3 regions of the Ureibacillus sp. MALMAid1270 genome follow, and region 2 is predicted to be linked to each of the others. Evidence: riboswitches for the same ligand, from Rfam matches in the RefSeq annotation. Region 2 holds a riboswitch; each other region holds the start of a gene.
The links. Region 2 has a riboswitch for thiamine pyrophosphate ahead of ACOQFO_RS06540 (ABC transporter substrate-binding protein). Riboswitches for the same ligand answer to the same signal wherever they lie in the genome.
Positions count from the first base shown of each region.

Region 1: it holds a riboswitch for thiamine pyrophosphate, as region 2 does, so the genes downstream of both, thiT (energy-coupled thiamine transporter ThiT) here and ACOQFO_RS06540 (ABC transporter substrate-binding protein) in region 2, are expected to answer to the same signal.
Region 3: it holds a riboswitch for thiamine pyrophosphate, as region 2 does, so the genes downstream of both, thiM (hydroxyethylthiazole kinase) here and ACOQFO_RS06540 (ABC transporter substrate-binding protein) in region 2, are expected to answer to the same signal.

Region 1 covers NZ_JBMIRP010000090.1:43,851-52,009, reverse strand. The annotation lists gene trhA (PAQR family membrane homeostasis protein TrhA) at 1-439, shown strand, start outside; gene ACOQFO_RS11975 (hypothetical protein) at 502-1,050, opposite strand; gene ACOQFO_RS11970 (glucose 1-dehydrogenase) at 1,139-1,891, opposite strand; gene ACOQFO_RS11965 (PadR family transcriptional regulator) at 2,102-2,407, shown strand; gene ACOQFO_RS11960 (DUF4097 family beta strand repeat-containing protein) at 2,419-3,471, shown strand; gene ACOQFO_RS11955 (NAD-dependent epimerase/dehydratase family protein) at 3,496-4,380, shown strand; TPP riboswitch at 4,486-4,593, shown strand; gene thiT (energy-coupled thiamine transporter ThiT) at 4,714-5,274, shown strand; gene ACOQFO_RS11945 (hypothetical protein) at 5,629-6,636, shown strand; gene tig (trigger factor) at 6,741-8,033, shown strand.
Region 2 covers NZ_JBMIRP010000051.1:40,827-48,985, reverse strand. The annotation lists gene ACOQFO_RS06545 (thiamine-binding protein) at 1-35, opposite strand, end outside; gene ACOQFO_RS06540 (ABC transporter substrate-binding protein) at 49-1,050, opposite strand; TPP riboswitch at 1,160-1,269, opposite strand; gene ACOQFO_RS06535 (copper resistance CopC family protein) at 1,449-1,937, shown strand; gene ACOQFO_RS06530 (zinc ribbon domain-containing protein) at 2,353-2,559, shown strand; gene ACOQFO_RS06525 (YnfA family protein) at 2,705-3,028, shown strand; gene ACOQFO_RS06520 (DUF423 domain-containing protein) at 3,093-3,467, shown strand; gene ACOQFO_RS06515 (small acid-soluble spore protein H) at 3,556-3,735, opposite strand; gene ACOQFO_RS06510 (YqjF family protein) at 3,902-4,654, shown strand; gene ACOQFO_RS06505 (hypothetical protein) at 4,804-5,076, shown strand; gene ACOQFO_RS06500 (spore germination protein) at 5,218-6,222, shown strand; gene ACOQFO_RS06495 (hypothetical protein) at 6,343-6,588, shown strand; gene ACOQFO_RS06490 (hypothetical protein) at 6,660-6,815, opposite strand; gene ACOQFO_RS06485 (hypothetical protein) at 6,961-7,116, opposite strand; gene ACOQFO_RS06480 (serpin family protein) at 7,250-8,159, shown strand, end outside.
Region 3 covers NZ_JBMIRP010000030.1:79,146-87,304, forward strand. The annotation lists gene acnA (aconitate hydratase AcnA) at 1-1,336, shown strand, start outside; gene ACOQFO_RS03535 (LytTR family transcriptional regulator DNA-binding domain-containing protein) at 1,696-2,502, shown strand; gene ACOQFO_RS03540 (hypothetical protein) at 2,852-3,202, shown strand; gene ACOQFO_RS03545 (aspartyl-phosphate phosphatase Spo0E family protein) at 3,554-3,742, shown strand; gene pdxS (pyridoxal 5'-phosphate synthase lyase subunit PdxS) at 3,905-4,789, shown strand; gene pdxT (pyridoxal 5'-phosphate synthase glutaminase subunit PdxT) at 4,791-5,396, shown strand; TPP riboswitch at 5,471-5,568, shown strand; TPP riboswitch at 5,627-5,725, shown strand; gene thiM (hydroxyethylthiazole kinase) at 5,879-6,622, shown strand; gene thiD (bifunctional hydroxymethylpyrimidine kinase/phosphomethylpyrimidine kinase) at 6,619-7,434, shown strand; gene thiE (thiamine phosphate synthase) at 7,424-8,047, shown strand; gene ACOQFO_RS03575 (3-oxoacyl-ACP reductase) at 8,050-8,159, shown strand, end outside.

The DNA of each region.
Region 1 (8,159 bases), on a different contig from region 2:
ACTTTATCATTCGTTACCTAATCATAAAAGTTTTTTAAAGAAAATGGATCATAGTTCGATATTTTTACTAATAGCAGGTACTTACACACCAGTTGCTTTAGTCGCAATAGGTGGTACTACAGGTTGGATTCTTGTAGGAGTAGAATGGGGACTTGCATTGATCGGTGTAGTATTAAAACAATTTTTTGTTCACCGTTTTAAAAGAATTTCGCTTTTAGTATATATCGGAATGGGTTGGTTAGTTATTTTTGTATATCAACCTGTAATAGAGTACCTTACAATAAATGGTGTTTTAGTATTATTAGCTGGTGGACTTAGTTATACGATTGGAACTTATTTTTATAGAAACAATAAAATACCTTATAACCATGCAATTTGGCATGTTTTTGTAATGGGTGGAAGCGTATTTATGTTTTTAGCAATATACTATTTTTGTTAATTAAAAACTCCAATGGGTGATGTGATAAAGTCTAACACATCTTCCATTGGAGTTTTTCTTATTTAAAATCCGTATTGTGTGATAATATCCTGAATCATTTTTGTAAATTGACCTTCAAAACCTTGTACATTAGAAATCATTTCATTTGCTGAATTTACGACTGAATAATTTCCTGATTGAATACCCTTTACAACATTTTCAAGTGCTTCATTTTGTGTCGTCACAGCATTAAGTAATACATCATTGATCATTGCAGTGGCATCTGTTGGAGGAATAAAGCCTTCAATTTGTGTCATTAACGATTCATTCAATGGTAACATCTCATTTGTAACCACTGATACTAGCTGCTCGTTTGTGATTTCACCATTTGATAATGCATTGAAAGTGTTAGTCCATTGACTACTAATATTCAATATTTCCTGAAATGTTCCTTGAGTTGTTTGAACATATGTTAAGACTTGACTAGCATTTTCTATTAAACCTGTTGTATTTGAAACAACCTCTGTAATTGATTCATTAAACTCATTTAATGGTGATTCTTCATTATTTAAACTACAGGCAGATAAACTAGTCACTAGCATTATTAATAATACATATTTTACAATCTTCATTCGTTTCCTCCTAATTTTCAATATAAAAAGTATACTATAATATGGAATTTGATTATTAATTCAGCCTCATTATTACAATCCAATTTTATTACTCTTCATAGATCATCTTTTTGGTCATACCACCATCGACAGTTAGATTGACACCGGTAACAAAATCGTTTCGTTCATCGGTAAGGTAGAAACATGCACGTGCAATATCTTCTGGTACTCCCACACGTCGAGAAAAATGCTGTTCATGGTCAATAGCTCTTAACTGTTCGTAATCCCCAGTTTCAATCCAACCTGGAGAAATACAGTTAACTCTAATTCGGTCAGGAGAAAGTGAACTTGCGAGAGCATGGGTAAGTGATATAATGCCACCTTTTGTTGCAGCATAGGACTCTGTGTGAGGCTCTGACATAAACGCCCTTGTTGAAGCCATGGAAACGATAGAGCCACCATTTTTATTTAACCTCATATACTTTGCAGCTTCCCTGGAACATAAAAATACGCTACGCAAATTAGTGTTCATTACATTGTCCCATTCATCAATTGAAAGGTCATAAGGTGAAATTGGTTTGAAAATACCTGCATTATTAATTAATATATTTATCTTTCCAAACTTCTCGACTGCATTTTTCATAAGTTGAATGGCATCTTGTTCAACTCGAACATCTGTAGGTACAAAAATAGCACAATCGCCATCAGAACAAATTGCCTTAAGTGTTTGTTGCCCGATCTCTTCATTTATGTCAGCTAAAACCACTTTAGCTCCTTGTTTCACATATTGGGTTGCGATTTCTTTTCCAATACCGTGAGCTGCCCCTGTTACAACGACAACTTTATTCTGGAATTGATTCATTTAATTTCCTCCAAAGTAATCTAAATAATCATTAAATTTACTATATCATGGAAATTTAATTGATTAATAATAATAACTTTTATCTATTGGAAATGAATCTAATCAACATTTTGAAAAAATTATTTATATTCAAAGATGAGTACCTTGCAATGTATAATACCTTCATGATATGCTACTGTATAATAAACAGTAGTGAGGAAGGTGTGGTACTTGAACGTTCAATTTAAAAAAGGTGTATTGAATTTATGTGTATTAGCCCTTTTAGAGCGCCAAGACATGTATGGTTATGAACTAGTACAGGCAATTTCAAACCAAATCGAAATATCTGAAGGATCTGTATATCCACTTTTAAGGAGACTGACGAACGAAGGGTATTTCACGACTTATCTGAAAGAATCCAATGAAGGCCCACCACGTAAGTATTATCAAATTACAGATTTAGGTCGTAAGCATTCAGAGGAACTACGACAAGATTGGAAGAATTTTATCAAGGGAGTCAATGAATTAATTGATTAGGAGGAACGGAAATGACTGAGGAGAAATTTCTATCACAATTAGCACAAGGTTTAAAATCCTTAAATGAAGAGGAAAGACAGGATATTATTCGAGATTTTCGTGAGCATTTTGTTAATGCAAGAGCAGAAGGTAAAAATGATCAAGAAATTATTGAAGCCCTTGGTCCAACGGCTATTCTTGCAGAAGAACTAGTGGAATCATATTCAGGAAAAATGGAAGATAAAGCTATTGAGATGGATCCTATAAACGTACCTTTATTTAAAAATGTTGAGATTATTTCTGATTCAGCCGATTTAACGATTATTCCATCTATAGATAATCAACCATATATCAACGTTAGAGATAAAGATGGAAAAACAACGACAAAGATGGAAGTAGTAAATGATACACTAAAAATTAGAATTAGTCGTGAAGATGCGGTAAAAAAGTTTTTCTTTATGAGTATAAATGTCAATTTTGCCTCTGATGCACATGCAATTATTCAACTCCCTCAAAAGTTATATGAGCAGATCTTGGTGAAAAGTGGTAATGGGAAAATTCAAATGGCTGAGCAACAAGCTAAAGGTATCCGCTTAGAAACAGATAATGGAAAAATTATAATGAAATTTTTATTATCAAGCTCAATGAAAGCTGAAACAGATAATGGTCGGATTGAAATCGAAAAATGTAATTTTACAAATGCTGTATTCTCAACGGATAATGGGCGAATTGTAACGAAATCATCAAGATCTGAAAAATTTGAGTTCTCAACTGATAATGGAAGAATAGAATTAGATGAGGTGTTTGGAGAAATCCAAGCTACTACAGATAACGGCCGAATCCAAGCTTACATTCCTACAATCACGAAACCAATCGTGTTTAAATCAGATAATGGAAGCATTACATTAAAATCCGATGAAAAAATTAATAATGCTTCTATATCTGTAAAGTCTGACTTTGGAAGAATTTCTGTTTACGGAGAAAAAGGAAAATGCTTCGTATTTGGCGAAGGTAATATCCCTATACAGTTAAAAACAGATAATGGACGAATAACTGTAACTACTGAAAGTTTACAAGAAGTATAACTTCATTCATCAAGGGGGATTAATTTGAAGATTTTAGTATTAGGTGGAACAAGATTTTTTGGGAAGAAATTAGTAAATCTTCTAATACAAGAAGGACACGACGTTACGATTGCTACTCGTGGTAATGTACAACATGATTTTGGTGAAAAAGTGAAACAAGTAAAATTAGATCGCAAAAATGCAGATTCATTGAAACAAGCAGTAAGGGAAGAAAATTGGGATATAGTTTACGATAATATTTGCTTTTCTTCGAATGAAGCCCAGGTAGCTTGTGATATTTTTGAAGGGAAGATTAAAAAATATGTCTTTACTTCAACTCTTTCAACATTAGATCGAGAATTAGGTGCAAATCTTTCTGAAGAGGAATTTAATCCATTTGAATATGAAATTCAATATGGTAATGTTGAGGATTTCTCTTATGGTGAAGGGAAGCGTCAAGCAGAAGCAGTGTTCTTCCAAAAGGCGAAGTTCCCTGTTGTGGCTGTTAGATTCCCAATCGTACTAGGTGAAGACGATTACACAAAAAGATTACATTTCCATGTAGAGCGAGTTGCCAATGAAAAGGCAATTGGCTTCGTTAATATGGATGCGCGGATGTCTTATATACTATCAGACGATGCGGCAGGATTCTTGAAATTTGCTGGTATCTCAAATATCAAGGGTCCATACAATGCAACATCAACAGGAGCTTATTCTATGAATGAACTAATTAATCTAATAGAAGAGGCTACAGGTAAAAAAGCAAAAATTACACTTATAGGCGATGATGAAAGTCGTTCGCCATTTGGTGTGCCAAAAGATTGGTTCATGAATCCACAAAAAGGTATCGAAGCAGGTTTTCAATTCCTTCAACTAGACGATTGGTTACCTAATTTGATTAAGAAACTAGCAAGTGAAGTGTATGCTTAAACGAAATCAACTTATTTATCGCATAAAGCATTGGGGAAATTTGTAGAATAGTTGAAAATATGAAATATTCTGCTAGAATTAAAGTGTTCAAACAATTATTGATGTATAACCCACAGGGGGAGCTGAATAAGTCAGCTGAGATTGTGCACGTATTGCACTAACCCTTCGAACCTGTAAGTTAGTACTTGCGTAGGGATGTGGATAGAAACCGACTCCAAAATGGTGTCAGGCTCTGTCCTGATGCCATTTTTTTGCTTAAATGGAGATGAAAAAAATCGATTTCTATTCCCTTCTCACTAGTTCTACATCGGAATAAAAGAGAGGAGAGTTGTTATGAACAAATTAAGATTACTTATGCTTGTGGAGATTGCTATTTTTGTAGCAGTCGGTCTAGTTTTAGACAAAATTTCTTTTTCACTTTGGGCTCAAGGTGGATCTATTAGTTTTGTCATGTTGCCAATTTTAATTATGGCAGTTCGTTGGGGTTTAGTAGCGGGACTTACAACAGGGTTATTGATAGGAGTATTACAAATCGCATTAGGTGCTTATGTCATGCATTGGGCACAAGCATTACTTGACTATGTAATAGCATTCACAGTCGTTGGGTTAGCAGGACTTTTCAGACAACAAATCCTAATTGCTGCACAAACCTTAAATAAGAAAAAGCTTAGTATTTATATTGTCTTAGGGATTGTTTTAGGCGGCCTTTTACGTTTCGCTGCACATTCACTTGCAGGCGCTGTATTCTTTTGGGAATACGCAGGAGATCAAAATGTATGGATCTACACATTAAGCTATAATGGTTCATACATGATTCCAGCTATTATTTTAACAGCTATTGTGGGTGTTTTCATTTTTACTAATGCACCAAGATTATTAAAATCGGCTTCTTAAATAATAACTAAAAGAGCAATCTTCCAAGAGATTGCTCTTTTTAATATTGGAAAAGGTTATCCTGTTTATTTTATAGAAAAAGTTTTAGTACAGTTTAGCAGTGGGAAAATGTAAGATGTTTTTTTAGGAAAATAAATTCAAACGACAAATCACGATTGTATCCAACACTAACAACACCAAAAAAACATATTAAAAGATTAAATTTTTACATCACTGGTAACATTGATTAATAACATTAAATGATATCTAAAAATAGTGATTAATAAAATCTTGTTGTAGGGAAATGTCAATAAAGGTAAAATGACATTGTTAATGGTTATATTTTCTTAAATTTACAGCACGGGGTGACACGCATTGAAAAAGAAAAATATGAAGAAAAAAATACAAATGTATAAAAATGTGGTCGTTTTCCCTGGAACGGTTGAAAGATTGATCTCAGAAGCGCATCAATATGTGGAGAATTATCAGTTTGACCTTGCAAACAAACACTTTTCAGAAGCGTTACAATATACAGAAGGTGATGAGCTAACATTAAGCGTGTTCGCTTATTCATTATATGAATCTAAGGCCTATGAAAAAGCCAAGGAAATTTGTGAAAAGCTTTTAAGTTTAGGCCCAACAATGTATTTAGAAGTAATGGAATTATATTTAACTATTTGCATGCAATTGAAACAATATAAGCAAGTGGAACAAATTATTAGCTCCTTACTGGAAGAAGGGGCAATCCCGGAAAGTCAAATCGATAAATTTGAAAGATTAAAAAACTTAAATGCAAATATTGCCGAATCTAAGGTTGAGTTTGATGAAGTCACTTATTCCAATAAAGATGTTCTTGATTTTGAAAAATATGAGGTGAATAACTTTCTGTCATTGCCATCTCATCAACAATTACTACTAATCCAAGAACTGACTGACTCGAATATAAGACCGATCGTGCAACAATTAAAAATTATCATTGAAGATAAAAATACCCATCCTTTTGTTAAAAGTCTAATTTTAATATTATTAGTGGAACAAGAAGTGGATATAGAACTATCAATCAATAAATTTAATAGACAAATGGATGTAAATCCAGCTAAGTTATTATTACCAACAAAACTACCTCAATATCAGAAGGTTCTGTCTATTGTAAGAGAACGACTAGATCAAGAACCATCTAAATTAGAGATGGTGGAGTACTTAATATCGAAGCATGTAATCGGTACTTTTCCATTTGAATGGATTGACTATGACCCAGAAGATGTAGCTTATGCCTATATCGATTTTGTTAGTTTAATGTTTGGTCAGATACAAGAAATGGATGATGAACTGATTGACTTTTTGCAAAAGTTAGAAAAAATAACAGATCTATTAGAAGTATGAAAAAAGTTGAAACTATGACCAACTATGATATACTAAAATGGTTGTCAAATCGTATAAAACGAAATGTTTGTCAAACTGTAAACTAAATTTGGAGGTATTTATATATGTCAGCAAAATGGGAAAAACAAGAAGGTAATTCTGGCCTATTAACAATTGAAGTGCCAGTTGAAGAAGTAAATAAAGCAATTGATAAAGCGTTTGCTAAAGTAGTAAAAGAAATTAACGTTCCTGGTTTCCGTAAAGGGAAAATGCCACGTCAATTATTTGAAAAACGTTTTGGCGTAGAAGCATTATACCAAGATGCTCTTGAAATCTTAGTTCCAGATGCTTACTCTAATGCGATCGATGAAACTGGAATTGTACCAGTAGATTATCCACAAATCGATGGAACAGAAAACTTTGCAAAAGACCAAGCATTTACTTTCACAGCTACAGTTACTGTAAAACCTGAACCTAAATTAGGTGAATATAAAGGATTAGAAGTAACTAAATTAAGCACAGAAGTAACTGATGAAGAAATTGAAGAACAAATTCAAGCTCAAGTTGCTCGTAAAGCTGAATTAGAAATTAAAGAAGACGAACCAATCGTAAATGGTGATACAGCTGTTATCGATTTCGAAGGTTTTGTTGGTGGAGAAGCTTTTGAAGGTGGAAAAGGTGAAGACTATCCACTTGAAATCGGTTCTGGATCTTTCATCCCTGGTTTTGAAGAACAATTAGTAGGTGTTAAAGCAGGCGAATCTAAAGATGTAGTTGTAACATTCCCTGAAGAATACCACGCTGCAGAACTTGCTGGTAAAGAAGCTACTTTCAAAGTAACTGTAAAAGAAGTTAAAACAAAAGTTTTACCAGAACTTAACGATGAATTAGCTAAAGAAATCGATCCAGAAGTTGAATCGTTAGATGCTTTACGTGCAAAACTAAAAGAGCAAGCTATTGAGCAAAAAAATGCTGAAGCTGAAGCAACATTACGTGATGAACTAGTTGAGAAAGCAGCTGAAAATGCTGAAGTGGAGATTCCAGAATCGATGACTCATAACGAAATTCACCGTATGATCGATGAATTTGGTCAACGTTTACAAATGCAAGGAATGACTTTAGATCTTTACTACCAATTCTCTGGTCAAGACGAACATGCTTTACATGAACAAATGCGTCCAGACGCTGAAAAACGCGTACGCATTTCATTAACATTAGAAGCAATTGCTAAAGCAGAAGGTATTGAAGTTACTCAAGAAGATATCGATGCAGAACTTGAAAAAATGGGTGCACAATTCGGTATGTCTAAAGAACAAATTTTAACTGCTTTAGGTGGATCTTCTGAAATTTTAGAGAACGATATTCGTGCTCAAAAAACAGTTGAATTTTTAGTTGAAAACGCAAAAATTACTGAATAATACTTAAATATTTGGTAAAATTCAATATATAGTAAAACAAGGTACGGATACTCCCGTGCCTTGTTTTATCACATATAAAAGTTTCAAAAGATACATAAAATATGCTTGTGGAATTATCTACTGGCA
Region 2 (8,159 bases):
GGAATGATTTGTATACTTAATAATGCGTTTGCCATAAATACCATCTCCTTATTCCGGTAAGAACTCGTTTGTAAATGCTTTTTCTGGATCAAATTCGTCTTCTAATACACCGTGTTCTGTCATCCAATCAGCGTAGTTTTTCCATACTTCTAGTTTTTGTTCACCCCAACGTGGAGCGTCGTCCTGGTATTTAGAGCTTAGCCATTTTTGACTTTCTAAAACTAGTTCTGAATCTAGTTCTGGTACTGCTACTGATAAGATGTTTGCAGCTTCTTCAGGGTTTTCTATTGCGAATTGGTATCCTTGTGCTGCAGCAGTTACAAATGCTTTTACAGTATCCGGATTGTTAGAAATCATATCTTCATTTGTTGCAAGAACCGGTGTGTAGTAATCTAGTTTTTCAGTATAATCCGTTAAGTAAATCATATTAATCTTTTCGCCGCGTAATTCAGCTTCAATACCTGTCCAAGCATAATAAATCCACGCAAAATCTATTCCTTGATTTTTCATAGTGAAGAAGTCTGCATTACCTGCGTTAACAATATCTAATTTATTGATATCTGCTTGATCTACTGTCATAAGAGTTTGCAATACGGCTTGCTCAATAGGGGAGCCCCAGCCACCATATGTTTTCCCCTCAAAATCTTTAGGAGAAGTAATATTTAAATCTGCAGGTGAGGCGAACCCAGATGTATTGTGTTGAATGATAGCAGCGAGCGATACAATCGGTACACCTTGAGTACGTGCTAAGGTAATTCCTTCTTGATAACTAACACCAAAGTCTGCGTTGCCAGATGCAACAAGTTGGTCAGCACCTGCATCTCCAGGCATGATAATTTCAACATCTAACCCTTGTTCTTCAAAAAATCCTTTTTCTTTTGCTACATATAATCCTGTGTGGTTTGTATTCGGAGTCCAATCTAAGACTACTGATACTTTTTTCAATTCTTTGTTTGTATCATTTGCTGAAGTGTCTGAATCATTTGACTTTGATTGGCAGCCTACAAGTGCGAAAACAGTCAGCATCAACAACGATAATAATTTTTTCATGTTAAATCCTCCATCCATATGAATTGTCAATCCATATTCTTCGAAGAAATAAAAAACGCCTAGGAATATTCCCAGACGTCATAAAAACATATTCATTCAAATGATAAAAAAATTTGAAGTCAATGTTCCCTACGCTGGTATTAACCAAATCAGGTTCAAAGGGTTAGTGTCTAAAGGACACAATCTCAGCTGGCAACACCAGCTCCCCTACATTCTTCTCGATATGAACTTGCACTATTCATTTTAGCAATAATTGGTGCTGATTTACAATAGCCTAACATTAATTCTTTTTTTGAACTATATGACAATAAAATGTAACCGACATCATTCGATTAAATAAGTCTAATTTTGGGACTACAACAATATAATACTACCAATCAATATTGAAGGAGTATGATATGAAAAAAATCATTTTTGGTACGTTGATTCTTTTATTTACATTTGCACAGGCAACATTTGCACATACCTATTTAAAAGCATCAAATCCAACTGATGGACAAATTATTGATAGTTCTTTAAGTGAAATTACTTTGCAATTTGAAACAGCTATTAACGAAAATAGTTTAGTCACATTAACAAACGAGGAGGGTAAGGAAATCCCTGTCTCAAACTCTGTAGATAATGATAAATTAAAAGCAAAATTCACATCTCCATTAGAAGATGGTACATACACAGTTACTTATAATATTATTGGAGAAGATGGACATCCAATGAGTGGTAGTTATTTATTTATGGTTAGTAGCGAGGAATCTGCAGAAGGGGACACACAAGCGGAAAGTGGGGAAGGATCCCCATTTAACTGGGTTATGTTAATCGTTGGTGTGGTAGTCATTATTATCATATTATCGTTATTTACAAAACCAAATAAAAGAAGACGTAGATATTAACCAATAGGGATAGAAGACGCGAAAATGAAAAAGCATGGATATATTTCATCCTTGCTTTTTCTTATTCTTATTACGGTTATTGATTGTTTGGAAAATTAGAGTAATAGCAATAATTAAACAAATGAAAGATAAAATTCCATTTAATATAACTTCAAACATAGACCCTGTGAAAAAATTTGAAATCGTCCCACTAGCAAATAAAAGAGATAGAATAATCCAAAATGGCAACTTGTACCGTTGATATAGAATCCCCATTCGTTACACCACACTAATCGAAAGTTTATTAATTAAAGAAAAATTACATACTAAATATTTTATTTGGTTTATTGCTGTATGTAAATTATCGATTGAATACTCTGAAATTTGAAACTTACCTTGCCTTTATTCGTAAAAATATTAAGGGGAGGGATTATAGATGGATAATAAAGGTTGTATAAAATGTGGAAGCACAAATGCTGAGAAGAAAGAGGTAGCGATGACAGGGACGGGTTTATCTAGAATGTTTGATATTCAGCATAATCAATTCATCGTTGTATATTGTAAAAACTGTGGTTATTCAGAATTCTATAATAAAAATTCGTCAACTGGAATGAATATTTTGGATTTATTTTTCGGGGGTTAAACATTCAATTATGGAACTAGTAAAAAACGCTATTCATATTGAATGGCGTTTTTCTGCATTAAAAACTGATGTTTAAATTTCACCTTTTCAATAATAAATGGAATAATGAAGAAAGTTGAAAGCGAAGTAAGAGGTGAAAGTATTAGTGAAAGCAATTGTTCTTTTTGTATTAGCGGGTATTGCTGAAATCGGTGGGGGCTATTTAATTTGGCAATGGTTACGAGAAGATAAATCCGCGTTATTAGGTTTACTCGGAGGAATAGCTTTAGTATTATATGGTATTATCGCCACATGGCAAGTGTTTCCTTCATTTGGACGAGTGTACGCTGCTTACGGAGGAGTCTTTATTGTACTATCCGTACTTTGGGGATGGGGGATCGATAAGAAGACACCTGATATCTACGATTGGATAGGGGCCACTATTTGTCTAGTTGGTGTTTCGGTAATGTTGTTAGCGCCTAGATCATAACAATAGAAACTGTTTTCGACTTGCAAGAAAATGAATTCATACATAGTTGGAGGAGTATTACATTATGAACATAAGTTTATTTTTAGGAGCTGCTTTAGCATTTTTAGGAGTCATGCTTGGTGCTTTTGGTGCACATGCGTTAAAGAATAAATTCCCAGAACCAAAACATGAGCAATATTGGAATACAGCTGTCCAATACCATATGTATCATGCATTAGGTTTATTAGTAATTGGAATTTTGTCTATGGATTCATTAATAGGTGACTCTACTTTACTATCGTGGGCTAGTTATTTAATGTTTGCGGGTGTCATCTTCTTTAGTGGAAGTTTATACATTTTAGCGATAACTGGTGTGAAAAGACTAGGGGCTATTACTCCAATTGGAGGATTATTATTTCTAGTGGCTTGGGCTTTAGTAGCCGTACAGGTATTAAGTTAACTTTTGGTTAGGTTTTCATAAATATAACTAATAAAAAGTGAGAGCGATTACAAATGTAGTCGTTCTCACTTTATTTTTTACGAAAAGTTTAATTTTCCTTCAAACTTGATAAAGGTACCTCTTGTTCTTTTTGTGGGTCATCTAAAGGATAAATTCTTGCTGTTTCTTTTTGTTCATCCACATGTTGGATAAAAATACGCTCTCCATTATAAAAAACTTTTGCTAAATGGCCAGATTCAGCTATTTCTTGGGCTCTCTGAATATTCAACTCCAAATCCTCCTCTGTTCAGTAAAATAAATACCACTCAATTTCATTATTAGCATATTAACATTCAAAATATTCTACCAAATTGTAATCTGTATACTGTCTAAATTTGGGCTATGTAGCTAAAAATGAGGGTAAATAAATCCTTCATATACTAGGGGTGAGGAACTTGAAAGAGAAATGGAGTCTAAATTCTTATGAACATAAGCGCTTAAACCATCCTCTATACGTACCATGGATCATGAAACAGACGTGGTTAGATACATTATTTATACATTATCCGGTGAAGAAGGAGAAATTGTCTAAACTGGTACCTCCTGTGCTACCTATTGATACATATGACAATTACGGTTGGGTTTCAATCGTACCTTATTTAACGACTCAAGTGAGAGTACGTGGCATGCTACCGATTCCTGGTATGAATCAATTTGCAGGCTTCAATGTCCGTACATATGTCAACTTAAATGGAAAGCCAGGTATTTACTTCTTTAGGTTAGCTGCATCCAACTGGTTGAATGTAAAGCTGGCAAAAGTATTTTTTAAATTACCATATATTTGTTTAGATATGAACTTTGATAAGAAAGGTAACGATATCTATTTTGAAAGTGAATCCATTACAAAAAATGACGAGGAAATTAAGTGGATTTTTCGACCGAAAACAGAAAAGAGGTTAGCGGTAAAGGGGTCTCTAGAGGAATGGTTAGTAGAACGATATTGCCTTTACACAGTCAATAAAAATGGCGAACCATTTAGAAGCGATATAATACATCGATCTTGGCTATTACAAGATGTAGATGTGGAATTCCAACACAATTCCATTTTGACAGCACTTAACATCGTGCCTGAAAGTAAGGAAGCAATTTTCCAATATGCAAAAAAAGTCAAAGTTAAGATATGGCCAATTAATGATTTTTTTAGTTAGTGCACTATACAATGGAAAGAAAATGAAGTGCTTTTTGTTTTTACTAGTAGAGGTAAGTATTAAGTATCTATATTACTTTTACCTTTGTAGTATATATATACAAATTTATCGCACAATAAATAACAAATCCTATAATGGGAGTTATTAGCATGGATTATGTATTTACTGGTAAAAATAAACAACCTAAAAATAGCAATTCAAACAGCAATAATAGTCCAAATAATCAAGGGGAATTTAACAATTCTATCGAAAAGGATTTGTCTAAAAACCTTGAAACAATCAAAACAATGCTTGGCAATCCAGATGATTTAGTTGTTAGGGAAACTCTTGTTGGTAATACAAATAGTAAATGTGCCATTGTTTATATGAATGGTTTAACAAATACTGATTTAGTAAACAACAATATTTTAAAAGCTGTTTAGTCTAGCAACATCCAATCAGGTAATGACAAGGATCAATCCAATAACAATAGCAATAACATTAACAACCAATCAGGTAATTCGCAAAATAACAATCAATCAAATAAACAGCAGTCTAATAATTCCCAAACACGCAATAATCAATTGTTTAGTATCCAATCAACAGAAATTAGTCAGCCAAGTAATAACCAGTCACAAAGTAATCAGTCAAATAATCAATCAGGAAATACTCAATCTAATATAACTTTATTAGAACAAATTTACTCGGAAGTAATATCTATTACTGATAGTAAGAAAGTAATTACATTAGATGAAGTTTCTCTCGCATTATTATCAGGAAACTCTCTTTTTATTTTAGATGGTGAGAAAACAATATTAGTAATGGATACTGTTGGTGGGGAAAAGCGAGCAATTCAAGAACCACAATCAGAAACTGTCATTAGAGGATCTCGTATTGGCTTTGTTGAAAATATTGCAACGAATATTGCGATAATCCGTAGAGAAATAAAGGATCCAAATTTGCGATTTGACGTTCACGAGGTTGGACGACGATCTAAACAGAAGCTTGCAGTCTGTTATATTGCAGGTATTGCAAATCAAGAAATATTAGATGAAATGAATCGCAGACTAAAAAGTATAGACATAGATTTTGCTCCTGATTCGGGTTCTATTGAACAATGGATAGAGGACAGTTCACTCTCTCCGTTTCCACAAATTCTTGATACTGAAAGACCGGATCGATTTACTTATAATTTGCTCCAAGGAAAAGTTGGGATATTGGTAGAAGGAAGTCCTTTTGCTATTATTGCACCTATTACTTTTGGAGATGCATTAATAACAGTTGAAGACTACAATGCTCGATATCAGAGAATTTATGTAAGTGTGGATCCACCTTGGAAGAAACAAGATCTACAAAGTACTTCTGGCAATCTAAATGCGAGTAGTAATCAGAATGCCAACGGGAATCTAAATGCCCAAGGGAATCAGAACGCCAACGGGAACCAAAACTCTCAAGGCAATCAAGATTCTCAGGATAATCAAAACTCACAAAATAGCCAAAATGCTAAAGATAAGCAAAATTCAGAAGGAAATGGACAATCAATATTCAAAAAGGTTCAATCAAAACTTACAAAAGATCAAAACAATTAGCTTGAGCATTTCGAATAATCACGAAATGCTCAATTTTTATTTTTAGTACTGAAAGCTTCAAATTGTAGAAATACTATGTATTGTAGTACATAAAAACTATAGGGAAATGGAGTTAATAATATGGCGGTATGTCCTTTGTGTAACTCTTTGAAAGAACTAAAAGTTTATTGTTCGAATTGCAATATTCAAATGGAAGATTCGGGGAAAGTATCGGACTTTTTAGACCCATATGGACATTATAATGATGAAGAGACAGTCAAAATGGGAGACGGGTACCCTAATACTGCACGTGATCAAATCTGTCCACATTTGTTTGTCTGTAAAGATTGCGGTTATGACGTAGTAAAATTTATTGAAGAAGAATAAAGTAAATAAACCAAAACGATTTAATGTAAAAGGCAGCAAACACTATTAGGTGCATGTTGCCTACATTCATACTAATGTAATTTATCGTTGGATTTCTTTTGAGAATTTGTTTGTTGTTCTTTCGGTTTTTCGTGTTGTTTAATAATATCTTGATTCATTTGCAATGTTGAAGCCCCAAGATTATTATTCATTGCAGCTTCTTCATTTACTTTTATTTGTTTGTTCATAAAAATCTCCCTTCATTAACTTCCTTTTAATAATCTTTTTTCCAATGTATATTTTCATGAATTTTTGAAGAATAATTTTTTACAACTTAATAAAGGCCATTAAAGTAGGCAATACTTTAGAGGCCTTTGTTTATTATTTATTTATTTATTTATATTTATTATTTTTCTTTTGTTGGTTATATTCTCGTGCCATTTTACGAACCTCATCTACATTTAACTCTTGTGCAATTTCTTCGTTCGTATCAATGATGTTTAAGTTTTTCTTTTTATTGTTGATGTTTGCCTTGCTTTTCTTAGCCATGACTTTCACCTCCATGTCTTATGGTGTACAGTTCAGATGGGGTTATTCAGAAATTTTATGGTTTAATCGTCATTATATTGATTTGTAACTTTTTTCAATTTTAGATAGTCAATTTATATTAGGTGGTGACATGATGAAAAAGGTTTTAATCTTGATAGTTTCAATTAGTATGTTGTTGGTTGGATGTGGAACAGGTTCAACACCTAATCATTCCTTAAAAATCCAAGAACACGTTGAATTTGGAGAAATGGATTATGAAAAGCTGGTTGCTTCAAATAATGCATTAGGATTTGATTTACTATCTAAAGCACCAAGTGATGGAGAAGGTAATATCTTTATTTCGCCAACAAGTTTACTCATGGCCATTTCCATGGTTTATAACGGTGCTGATGGAGAAACGAAAGAGGAAATTGAAAAGGTACTTCATGCAGAAGGAATTACACCTGAAGATTTGAACAAAGCTAACGCATCATTCATAACATTACTTGACCGAAACTCAGACAAAATACAATTAAACATAGCCAATTCTATCTGGTTAAATAATAAGTACAGTTTTCAAGAAAAATTTGAGGCAACAAACAAGGATTACTATAACGCAGAAATAAATGAAATAAACGTTCAAGACCCACAATCTCCTAAAAAGATAAATGAATGGGTAAAAAGTAAAACTAATGGTAATATAGATAAAATAGTTGGTGATGAGTTAAATCCACAGCTAGTATCAATGCTGATTAATGCAATTTATTTTAAAGGAATTTGGACACACCCATTTGATGCGACGCTAACAAAAGAAAAGAATTTTACATTAGATAATGGTTCGACTATTAATATCCCTTTAATGGAGTTAAAAGAAGAGTTGTTCTATACTAAAAACAATAAATTCCAAGCGGTTTCTCTTCCTTATGGTAAAGAAAATATCTCGATGAAAGTATTTTTACCAAATGAAGATATGAGCTTGAAAGAATTTGAAGAATTTCTGACATTAGAACAATGGCAAGAATTACAAAGTAGCTTTTATAAACTAAAGGGCACCATTCTATTAC
Region 3 (8,159 bases), on a different contig from region 2:
TACAAATACTTCAAATCCACAGCTAATGATTGCTGCTGGACTTGTTGCAAAAAAAGCAAATGAATTAGGTTTAAAAGTACCTAGCTTTACGAAAACATCTTTCACACCAGGTTCTAAAGTTGTGACGAAGTACTTAGCTTCTAGTGGACTATTAAATGAATTAGAGAAACTTGGCTATTATATTGATGGTTACGGCTGTGCAAGCTGCTGTGGGAACAGTGGGAATTTACAACCTCAAATGATGAAAGAAATAGAACAAGATAGACTCGTAGCAGCTTCAATTTTAAGCGGTAATCGAAATTTTGAAGCAAGGGTACAACAATTAATTAAAGCGAACTTTTTAGCTTCCCCTCCCCTTGTCATAGCTTATTCACTTGCTGGTACAGTTCAAATAAATCTGGATGAAGAATCAATTCAAGTAACACCTAATGGAAAGCCTGTTTATTTAAAGGATATTTGGCCATCTAAAGAAGATATTCAGCAAATAATCGATGAATTTGTTGCGGCTTCATTATTTGAAGAAAATTATAAAACTATTTTCCAAAATAAACGTTGGGAGGCAATTCCATCACAGCAATCAATACATTTCAATTGGGATGAACAATCGACGTATATACAGCCATCACCATTTTTCTCAAGAGAAAAATCGCAAACTTTGCAAGGTTTAATGCCATTGCTCGTTTTAGGAGATTCAATTACAACGGATCATATATCACCTGCTGGTTCAATTAGATTACATTCACCAGCTGGACAATATTTAGTTGAAAAAGGTGTAGATCCAAAAGATTTTAATTCCTACGGTACACGTAGAGGCAATCATGAAGTGATGGTACGTGGAACTTTCCAAAATGTTCGTTTAAAAAACAAATTAATCTCACCTAAGGAAGGCGGTTTTACAAAACACATTCCATCTGGTGAAACTATGTCTATCTATGAGGCTTCTGTTAAATATGCGGAAACAGATACACCACTTTGTATTTTTGCTGGTGAACTTTATGGGAATGGAAGCTCTCGAGATTGGGCGGCGAAAGGTCCCCTTCTTTTAGGAGTAAAAACGATTTTTGCCAAGAGCTTTGAGCGTATTCATCGAAATAATTTAATCGGTGTTGGCATACTACCTTTACAATTTAAACATGGTGAAGATTACGAATCATTACAATTAGATCGATTTACAAACTTCTCAGTTGAACTACCAGAAACATTAACACCTGGACAATTGATTACAGTACGTTGCTCTAGTGATGTGGAGACAATTTCATTCGAAGTCATTTTACGTTTAGACACACAATTTGAAATTGATTTATATCGAAAAGGTGGAATTTTTGTAGGGCTTTGATTGGGTATGTTTGCTTTAATGAATTTTGGAATGTCTTAGTGGGTACAGTAGGGCCAAAATCCTTTATTTACAAAGGGTTTTGGCGTTTTTACATTTCTGTAATCCGTACCTTTTTGATTTATAGCTTTACAGCAGATTTTCGTAGTGTTGTAACAATTTATCACACTAATATGATATTAGGTATTTTTATCGATTTATTTCATCCATTTTTTAACATTTTTATAATTCACTTTCTCTATTTTTCCTGTAAAACTCTTTGTAATCTTACTATTTAATCAGATTTCTTATAAAATATAAAGAATATATAATTTTTTAGATTGTACGTGACTTTTAGTTTCAAAGTATTGGGGTGATTTTATATGAGTGATTTCAGATATGTTAGACAATTACACGCTCATCAAACTGGTATGGTATTTAAGTTTATCAAAAAAGATAATGTTTTTATCCATACTATGATTGAAGGAGATTTACTTTATCAGCTTGGTTTTACACCTGAGGATATTATCGGTAAAACCTTACATGACTTCGCACCAGAAGACTATGCCAATAGAAAACTTCAATACTACTTAGAAGCTTGGGAAGGTAATATAGTACAATATGAATCAGTAGTTAACGGAATTTATTACGTTGCAACGTTACGACCAGTATTTAAAAATGATGAGGTTGTTGAGGTGGTATGTTCGTGTGTTAACTTAACAAATCAATTAAAAAAATCACTATCCCCAGAAGACTACCAAAATCAAACATTATCGAAAGAAATAAGTGAAAATATATTGTATGATGCGTTACATAGAACTACCCATATGATTAATAAATCCATGAATCAATCGAATATTCCTGTTAAAAGGAATTTAACGATTAAAAATAATTGCTATATTATTTTCGTTCCTTTAACTGAGATCGTATTCATAGAGAGATTGAATAGAAAATCCGTCATTCATACTATTAATAAGCAATATGAAACCTATGAATCCCTTTTTGACCTAAGTCAACAACTAGATAAGAACTTTTGTAGATGTCACAAATCATACTTAGTAAATGTTGATTATTTAGAGATTATTGAACAGATAGGTCAAAAATATATTGGACATTTCAGAGATTACGAGAAAACAGTAAAAATATCCGGGAATATGTTACTAGAATTAAAAAAGTATAAATCCTACTAAATAAAACTCAGCATAAGCGTCTGAGTTTTTTATATTTCTAATAATAATTTACTATAAAAAAATTATTAAATTTTTGTTTCAAATTATTTATTTTTCGATTCAAAATATTGATTGATGTGATTAAAATACCAATTTTTATGTTTGAAAGCAATTAGACAACCAACCAAATAACCATTATGATACATCTTGTTATTAGAAAGTTGCACTGGAGTAACACTTCATCTTTTAGTCCATAGAGCATAGGACTAACTAAATGGCATACCACTAATCTCCCACTTTTTTTAACAAGTCTAAAATTATGAAAAGGATTTAACATGGAAAAACAATGAAGATAAATAGAGTTTTACACATGCTAGAAACAAATATCAAAAATGGAGACTTTGTACAAGCGAGAAGAATTATTGAACTAAATATGAATCAATTTACTACTCCTGAAATTTGTAAACAATTAAGTATGGAAGCCATGACGCTTTTAAATATGGTTATTCAGTTTAATGATAGTATTAAAGATGATGCTATTTATTCTAGAAAAACACAGCATATTATTGGATATATTAATAATCTTGCACGCAAAGGAAAATTAGCATCTCTTAAACGCTATGCTTTATTACATAATGATTTGCTTTCCAATCCCCAAATATATAATTTACTAGATTCAGATGCAAAATTATTCATTGCCCCATCCAATAAAATAGATTAAACAATCAAATCGTTCTTCCTTTTCAGTAAAATACCGGAAAGGAAGAACTTATAATGCATTTATTTCATTATAGTTTAAAAATGGCTGTCCAAAAAATGAGCTTCAGCAGCCCCTATCTGAAAAAGTCATTCCTAATTGCAAGTTCGCTATTACTACCTTCTACTCCTTTAGATAATCCCCTAACGCGCCAGAAAACAAAGTAAACTATTGCAAAAATTTGTATTTGTACTTACCGCCACTCTCTGTATCAAATTTACTCGTTGCTCTTTTGAGTGATCTTCGTTTGTAAATTATTGTCATATTAAAAATTTCATTGTAGAAACTATATCGAATATTAGTAGGAGTTAAATTATGAATACAATAATGTTGCCTCATGATGAGGTGCAATTAAAAATTGAAGAAATAAGATACCAAATGATTCATACAGGACAATTAAAGGGGCTAGCTCATCCCGATACGATTAAATTAAGCCAGGAGTTAGATCTTTTAATGAATGAATATCAAAAAATACAAAAGGAAATGGCTATTTTAATGGAGTGAATGTAGATTACATCATAATAACTACACTTTTTGTAGTTCAAAATATTAGAATTTTTATAGTGTCTCCTCCAACTGACCTTATTAATTATTAGAAAATTGACTCTTTTTATGTTGCCAAACTTTATTATACTAATAATCATTACAGGAATGGAGGTAATTTTTATGGTACAAGTTGGAACTGATAGAGTTAAACGTGGAATGGCAGAAATGCAAAAAGGCGGCGTTATTATGGATGTTATTAACGCTGAACAAGCAAAAATAGCTGAGGCAGCAGGAGCAGTAGCGGTAATGGCACTAGAACGGGTGCCATCAGATATTCGAAAAGCTGGCGGTGTTGCTCGTATGGCTGATCCTCGAATTGTGGAAGAAGTTATGAATGCTGTCACGATACCAGTTATGGCAAAAGCGCGTATTGGTCATATTGTTGAAGCACGTGTATTAGAGTCAATGGGTGTTGACTATATCGATGAAAGTGAAGTTTTAACACCAGCTGATGAAGAATTCCATCTACTTAAGAGTGATTATACAGTGCCATTTGTTTGTGGTTGCCGTGACTTAGGAGAAGCTGCACGTCGTATTGGTGAAGGAGCTTCTATGCTTCGTACAAAAGGTGAACCTGGTACAGGTAACATTGTAGAAGCAGTTCGTCATATTCGTAAAGTAAACGCACAAGTACGTCGTGTGGTTGGTATGAGTACGGATGAATTAATGACAGAAGCAAAAACTTTAGGTGCACCATTTGAATTGCTATTGGAAATTAAACGTCTAGGTCGTTTACCAGTTGTGAACTTTGCTGCTGGTGGAGTTGCAACACCTGCAGATGCAGCGTTAATGATGGAACTAGGAGCAGATGGTGTGTTTGTTGGTTCTGGAATATTTAAATCAGAAAATCCTGAGAAATTTGCCCGCGCAATTGTTGAAGCAACAACACATTACAAAGACTATAAACTTATTGCAGAAATTTCGAAGGAACTTGGAACTCCGATGAAGGGTATTGACATTGCTACTCTAGATGCAAATGAACGTATGCAGGAGCGTGGCTGGTAGTATGACAAAAATAGGGGTTCTTGCATTGCAAGGTGCAATAAGAGAACATATACACCAAATTGAATCTCTTGGTTGTAAAGCTGTTGCTGTAAAGACAGTTGAAGATTTGAATGGTCTTGACGGTCTTATTTTGCCTGGCGGTGAAAGTACAACAATGCGTAAACTATTAGATCGCTATGACTTATTAGAGCCAATACAGGCATTGGCACAGCAAGGAATTCCGATGTTTGGGACATGCGCTGGACTTATATTGTTGGCAAAAAAGATTACGGGTTACGAAACTCCTCATCTCGGCTTAATGGATGTAGAGGTAGAAAGAAATTCTTTTGGTAGACAAGTAGATAGTTTTGAAGTGGAGTTATCCATTCCTTCAATTGGTGACGATATTCCAGCAGTTTTTATTCGGGCACCTCATATTGTGTCCATCGGTGATCATGTAGAAATACTAGCTACATATGAAGATCGTATTGTTCTTGCAAAAGATGGTCAATTTTTAGGTTGCTCTTTTCATCCCGAGTTAACTGAAGATGTAAGAGTGCTTCAGTATTTTATTGACATGGTAAATGAATTTACAAAGACCTCAAAAGCAAAAACGAATAGCATTTAGTACATATAGTTAAATTTGAGTTTACTATGAAACTTGTTAAAATCTTCCCACTTTGATAGAATCAAGCTAATTAAATGCATTTGCAGGGGGACACATTTGTGTTGAGAAGGTAAAACCTGACCCTTTGAACCTGACCGTTAATACGGACGTAGGGAGCAAAGTACGATATTTATTTTTCTGTACTTACTATGGCTCCGCGTAACTTACGTGGAGCTTTTCTTATGCAAATACTTTAATTGCGGGGGGACACATTCGTGTTGAGAAGGTTAAAACCTGACCCTTTGAACCTGACAGTTAACACTGACGTAGGGAGCAATTATAGGTGTAGTATACACTTTTTTGGCGTCTCTATATTTTTTAGAGACGCTTTTTTGCACTTACGTCCATCAAGTAGGGAGGAAGACGTATGGAATTTTGTGAAAAAGTGAGAAAACAGACGGATCGTTACGAAAAGTCAAGTTGGATACAGGAGGTGTATATCATTGAGCTTACGAAAAATTAATGAAAAAAAGCCACTCGTACATTGCATTACAAACTATGTCGTTTCGAATATGATGGCAAATGGCTTACTCGCAATAGGTGCTTCCCCTGTAATGGCTGATGCCATTGAGGAAGTTAAAGAAATGGCAAGTATTGCTGATTCATTGTTACTCAATATTGGCACACTCAATGAACGAACAATCGCTTCCATGCTAGCAGCTGGCCAAAGTGCAAATGAGCATCATGTGCCGATTGTTTTAGATCCAGTTGGTGCAGGGGCGACTGAATTTCGTACTCGTACAACGCTTGCGTTATTAGAACAGTTAAAAGTGAGCTTAATTCGCTGTAATATAGGAGAACTTGCAGCCATTGCCGGCGTCAATTGGCAGTCAAAAGGTGTGGATAGTGGCTCAGGTGAACTCGATGTTGTACAAACTGCCAAAACAATTGCAGGTAAATATAATTGCTTGGTCATTGTCACAGGAGAAACAGATGTTTTAACAGACGGTGGTTCAGTAGAACTGATCGCGGGCGGTCATGAAAAGATCACGAAAGTGACAGGTAGTGGCTGTTTATTGAGTGCGATATGTGCAGCCATGCTTGCAAGTAGTAATGAGCTGTTCGCAGATTTAGCAAATTTACTACGTGAATATAAACAAGTAAGTGAATTGGCGTATGGTCCGATTGGAACATTGCATGAAAATTTACTCAATCATTTAGAAAGATTCGCGGAGGGAACAAAATGATTGCATGTACAATAGCAGGTTCTGACAGTGGTGGTGGAGCTGGTATTCAAGCAGATTTGAAAACATTCCAGGAATTAGGGGTATTTGGCACATCGGTCATTACGGCTTTAACTGCACAAAATACAACAGGTGTACATGGAATTTTTCCAATAACTGCATCGTTTGTACAAGCACAACTAAAGGCTGTACTCGAAGATTTTGATGTAAAAGCAATTAAAACTGGTATGTTATTTGATGCATCAATTATTGAAGGCGTAGTGGCATTGCTAAAAGAGCAGCAAATTCCGTTAATAGTGGACCCTGTCATGATTGCAAAAGGCGGCGCTAGCTTACTAGAACAGCAAGCTGTTCGGGCAATGAAGGAACAGCTATTGCCAATTGCAACAGTTTGTACCCCCAATATTCCTGAAGCAGAAGTATTAACAGGACGGACGATTCAAACGAAGCAAGATATTGATCAGGCCGCAAATGATTTATTAGCATTAGGTGTACAATGTGTTGTCTTAAAAGGTGGGCATCTAGACGGAGCATTAGCGACAGATTCGGTGTATTGGAACGGTGGGCATTTTACGATGACAACACCACGTGTACAAACAAAAGATACTCATGGCTCTGGCTGTACATTCTCAGCAGCACTTACTGCAAAGTTAGCGAAAGGTTTATCAATGAAAGAAGCCATGATTGAGGCGAAGAAATTTATACATTTGGCCATTTCCACCCCTTTATCGATTGGTCATGGTCATGGTCCTACCAACCATTTTGCGTACAAGCTTGAAGAAGGAAAATGCGAGGTACTGATTCATGAATCGTAATCTGTTGGATGTTTATTTTATTATGGGAACACAAAATAGCAAGAAGCCTCTTGAAACACTTGAAAAGGCATTGCAAGCAGGTATTTCTTGTTTCCAATTCCGTGAAAAAGGAGCAGGTTGTTTAACTGGTGCAGCTTATGAAGAATTTGCCTTGGCCTGTCAAAAACTTTGCAATGCGTATAATGTACCGTTCATTGTGAATGATGACGTCGAATTGGCAATAAAAATCGGAGCGGATGGGATTCATGTCGGGCAAGATGATGTGCCAATCACAGAATTTAAAACACTCGCTACCGATAAAATTGTAGGTGTTTCTGTACACAATGAACAGGAATTAGATCAAGCTATTCGGAGCGGAGCCAATTATGTAGGTATTGGACCAATTTATCCAACGAAATCAAAGCATGATGCGAAACCACCTGCAGGACTTGATTTTTTACGTGTGGCGAGAATGAAGTATCCTGACTTTCCGATTGTTGGGATTGGTGGCATTAATGAATTTAATGCATTAGACGTTCGTTTAAGTGGAGCGGATGGTGTTGCTGTTATTTCAGTCATTTGTGAAAGTTCAGATATACAAACAACTATACAAAAATTAAGTAAGGGGAAATGATGATGGAACTACATGAACAAACTGTTTTAGTTACGGGTGCTAGTAGAGGACTTGGAGAAGAACTAGTTAGAGCATTTGTCAAAGAAGGGGCAAATGTCGTACTGAATTATTA